2 regions of the Tsuneonella amylolytica genome follow, and region 2 is predicted to be linked to the other one. Evidence: predicted binding sites of a transcription regulator. Region 2 holds the regulator's gene; the other holds the start of a gene.
The links. Region 2 encodes LexA, which represses DNA repair genes until DNA is damaged. Its sites were predicted from a motif close to GTTCCNCNCTTGTTCT; they were not measured.
Positions count from the first base shown of each region.

Region 1: the regulator LexA is predicted to act here: its motif matches at 1,049-1,064, upstream of recA (recombinase RecA).

Region 1 covers NZ_CP032570.1:271,866-274,266, reverse strand. Annotated here, with positions in the region: gene D4766_RS01330 (DUF4139 domain-containing protein) at 1-1,017, shown strand, start outside; gene recA (recombinase RecA) at 1,153-2,223, shown strand; gene D4766_RS01320 (class I SAM-dependent methyltransferase) at 2,377-2,401, shown strand, end outside.
Region 2 covers NZ_CP032570.1:55,982-58,382, reverse strand. Annotated here, with positions in the region: gene D4766_RS00295 (ComEC/Rec2 family competence protein) at 1-964, shown strand, start outside; gene lexA (transcriptional repressor LexA) at 968-1,651, opposite strand; gene D4766_RS00285 (molybdopterin molybdotransferase MoeA) at 1,720-2,401, opposite strand, start outside.

The DNA.
Region 1 (2,401 bases), 220 kb from region 2:
TACACCGTCACGCTCACCTACCTGTCGTGGGGCTTCGACTGGCAGGCGCACTATGTCGCGACGCTGGCCGAGGGGCGAGGGGCGGATGACCTCCGGATGCGGCTGACCAGCTGGCTGACGCTGGTGAACGACAACGGCCAGTCCTTTCCCGATGCCGAACTGATGGCGGTCGCGGGGCGGCTGCAGGTCACCAGCGACTATGCCGCGCTGGCCGACCCGCCCGAGGGCCGGCCGCTGCAACTGGTCTGCTATCCCATCGGCAGCACCGCGGCGGGATCCCCGGTGCCCCGCGACGGGGTGTATCCGCCGCCGCCGCCGCCGCCGCCCCCGCCGGCAATGATGGCGGCGCCGGTTTCCGCCCAGGACATCGGCAGCGCCATAGTCGTGACCGGCTCGCGCGTTTCGCGGGCGGCGATGGTCGCGAGCGAGGAAGACCTGGCGGACCTCAAGCTCTACCGGGTGCCAGAGCGCGTGGACCTGGCGGCGAAAAGCCAGAAGCAGGTCGCCTTTCTCGACGAGGACGCGGTCACCGGGCGGCTGCTCTACGCGGGCGAATGCGGGCCGTGGGCCGTGACTGACGAACCGCAGCCCGCCGGCATCCTCCTCGCGACCGTCAACGACCGCGCGCACGGGCTGGGGCGGGCGCTCCCCACGGGGGGCCTCACCGTGTTCGAGAGCACGCCCGAGGGCGAGCTGCTGGTGGGCGAGCAGCGGCTGCGCGATTATGCCGACGGGCAGGACGTGGAGCTCGAGATTGGGACCAGCGCGCAGGTGTACCTGTCGTGCGCGCGGGCCGACCCGGAGCGCGAGCGCAAGCCCGGAGAGCGGGTCGCCATGCAGGCAATCGCGACGAACGCCAACCGGTCGCCGGTACGGGTGCGGGTGCAACTCGGCGGCAGCGCGGCGCACATTGCAGGCCTGCGCGGCGTAACGGTGAAGGACGGCGCACGGATCGTGGAGGTCGTCGTCCCGGCGGGCGGGCGGCGCACTCTCGAATGGACGATCATCGACGAATAATTCGCCGGATTCGCTTGTTGGAAATATTTTCGTTCCACTCTTGTTCTCATGGAACAAAGGGGATACATCGCTTTTCGGACGACAGGTGGCCGCCGGATTGCCCGGGGGCCTAGGCAAAGCGCGAAAGGGTGTGTCATGGCGGCTGCGAATCTCAAGTTGGTAGAGGGCAAGTCAGTGGATACGGACCGTCAGAAGGCGCTCGACGCGGCGCTCGCACAGATCGATCGCGCGTTCGGCAAGGGTTCGGCGATGAAGCTGGGCCAGAAGGAAGCGATGCAGGTCGAATCGATTTCGACCGGTTCGCTCGGGCTCGACATCGCGCTCGGCGTCGGCGGCCTGCCGAAAGGCCGCGTGATCGAGGTCTACGGGCCGGAAAGCTCGGGCAAGACCACGCTCGCGCTCCACGTCATCGCCGAAGCGCAGAAGAACGGCGGCACCGCCGCGTTCGTCGACGCCGAACATGCGCTCGACCCGGTCTATGCCAAGAAGCTGGGCGTCAACATCGACGAACTGATCGTCTCGCAGCCCGATACCGGCGAACAGGCGCTCGAGATCACCGACACGCTGGTGCGCTCGAACGCGGTGGACGTGCTTGTCGTCGACTCGGTGGCGGCGCTGGTCCCCCGGGCTGAGATCGAGGGCGAGATGGGCGACAGCCACGTCGGCCTCCAGGCCCGCCTGATGAGCCAGTCGCTGCGCAAGCTCACCGGCTCGATCAACCGGTCGAAGTGCATGGTGATCTTCATCAACCAGCTCCGCATGAAGATCGGCGTGATGTACGGCAATCCCGAGACGACGACGGGCGGTAACGCGCTCAAGTTCTACGCCTCGGTTCGCCTCGACATCCGCCGCACCGGGCAGATCAAGGACCGCGACGACATCATCGGCAACTCGACCCGCGTGAAGGTCGTCAAGAACAAGGTCGCCCCGCCGTTCAAGCAGGTCGAATTCGACATCATGTACGGCGAAGGCATTTCGAAGATCGGCGAAATCCTCGATCTCGGGGTCAAGGCCGGCATCGTCGAGAAGTCGGGCTCGTGGTTCAGCTACGATTCGATCCGGATCGGCCAGGGCCGCGAGAACGCCAAGACATACCTCAAGGACAATTCCGAAGTTTGCGACAGGCTGGAAGCCGCGATCCGCGGCCGGACCGACCAGGTCGCCGAGGAGATGATGACGGGCCCGGACGCGGACTCCGACGACTGATCCTCAATCCTTCCGGGCATCCCCCCGCCCGGCAGGCAACCCATAAAGCCGGCGACCGCGTCCCCCCACGCGTCGCCGGCTTTTCCGGTTTTCGGGCCATGTTGGACTTTGATCGGCGGTTGCCGTCCGCATGTATTTCGTCAACTTAATGCCATGACCGACCGCACCGAATGGGAAG
Region 2 (2,401 bases):
CGAGGCCGCGCCGATCCGCGCGTTCCTCGTCCCGCGCGAGGAAAGCTGGCTGTCCAGGACAGGACGCCGCGCCGCCATGCTGCTGTTGACGGGCGTGGTCATCGAACTGGCCTTGATGCCGATCGTGCTGTTCCACTTCCACCGCGCCGGCTTCTACGGCGCGATCGCGAACGTCGTCGCCATTCCGCTGGTGACGGTTGCGTCGATGCCGCTGATCGCGCTTGCGCTCGTGCTCGACCTGTTCGGGCTCGGCGGGCCGGTGTGGTGGCTGGCCGGGCAATCGCTCGATCTCCTCCTCGGTATCGCGCATTACACCGCCGCACAGCCGGGGGCGGTTCGTCTCATGCCGCAGATGGGGTGGGGAACGTACGCACTGTTCATAGCCGGCCTTCTTTGGCTGGCGCTGTGGAAGGGGCGGCGGCGCCTGTGGGGTTTCGTTTCGATTGCGATAGCCGGCGGCATGTTGCTGGTCACGCCGACGCCCGACATGCTGGTTTCGGGCGATGGCCGACATGTCGGTATCGCCGGCGAGGGCGATCGCCTGCTCGTCCTGCGCGAAGGGCGGAGCGACTATGCGCGCGACAATCTGCTCGAAATGGCCGGTATGAAGGGCGATCCGCTGGCGATCGCCGATTGGCCCGGCGCGCGGTGCAGCGCCGACTTCTGCGCCTTGGCGATCGATCGCGGAGGGAAAACCTGGACCGTGCTGCTCGCCCGAAGCAGGTCGCGGATCGAGGAACGCGCGCTGGCGGCGGCATGCGAACGGTCGGACATCGTCGTCGCCGACCGCTGGCTGCCCGCCAGCTGCCGGCCGCGCTGGCTCAAGGCCGATCGCCGGTTTCTGGATGCGAACGGCGGGCTGGCGATAACGCTCGACCCGCCGCGCCTCACGACGGTGGCCGCCCGGCAGGGCGACCATCCGTGGTGGACCGCCCGCCGCAATGCGGCCGAGCGATACCGATAGCGATCAGTGGTAGCGGCGGAGAAGGCCGGCCAGCTTGCCCTGCACCTGCACCTCGTTCGCCCGGTACACCTGCGGTTCGTAGGCCCCGTTGGCGGGGTCGAGCCGGATCATCCCGTTCTCGCGGCGAAGGTATTTGAGGGTCGCTTCTTCGTCGCGGACGAGCGCAACGACGATCTCGCCATCGCGGGCGACATCGGTCTTCTTCACGAGCGCGAAATCGCCGTCGAAGATGCCGGCTTCGATCATCGAGTCGCCCGAAACCTCCAGCGCGTAGTGATCGCCGGGACCCAGAAGCGCGGCGGGGACGGGCAGGGTGCGATCGCTCTCGAGTGCCTCGATCGGTACGCCCGCAGCGATCTTCCCGTGGAGAGGTAGCTCGACGATGTCGTTAGCCGGTCGCGGCCGCGAAGGAGCCGGCGCGCGCAGCGGCACGACGTTGTCGTTGGCCTTGGCCCTCGGCACGGCGACCATGTCCTCGGGTTGCCGCACGACTTCCAGCGCGCGGGCGCGGTTGGGAAGGCGGCGGATGAAGCCGCGCTCCTCTAGTGCGGAAATCAGACGGTGGACGCCGGACTTGCTCTTGAGGTCGAGCGCCTCCTTCATCTCCTCGAAGGACGGCGAGATTCCGTCATCCTCGAGGCGGGTGGTGATGAACTGCAGCAATTCGCGTTGCTTGGCGGTGAGCATCCGGCTACTCCACAAGCGTTCCAATTCGGGAACGAACGCGGAACAATTAGGAAACTTCGTTAGCGGCGTCAAGCGTCTAGCGGATAGACCGCGACAGGCGCCCCGGCAGTCAAGGCATCCGCATTGGCGGGACGGTCGATAAGGCAATCGGCCGCCGCCAATGCGCGCAGCGCACTGCTATCGCGCTCGGCAATCGGAACGACCGTCGCGCCCTTGCGGATGCCGCGGAGGAATTCGCGCCTCCTTCCGCCGGCGGGCACGCCGTCCGCGAGGATCGCCGGCAGAGCCTTAGGCGAGGCTTCGTCCGCCGATGCCCCGCCGAGCCTGCGAAGCACGGGAAGGACGAACAAGAATGCGGTGACGAATGCCGAGGCGGGATTGCCCGGCAAACCCACGATCCATTGCGAGCCGCGTCGACCGATCATGAGCGGTTTTCCCGGCCGGATCGCCACCCGCCAGAAATCGATCCGCGCGCCCCAGTCCTCCAACACAGGACGCACGAGGTCGTGCTCGCCCACCGAAGCGCCGCCGGTCGTCACGATGACGTCGGCGTCGCTCGCGTTTTCGAACGCCGCCAGCAATTTCGCATGATCGTCGGGCACCGGCCCCACTCGTTCGGCATCCGCGAGACCGGCGATCATGGCCGCCAGCATGGGCCCGTTGCTGGCCGGAAGGGCATCGGGGCGCGGGTCGTCAAGCGAGGTCGCCAGTTCGTCGCCCGTATCGAGGATCGCAACGCGCGGGCGGCGG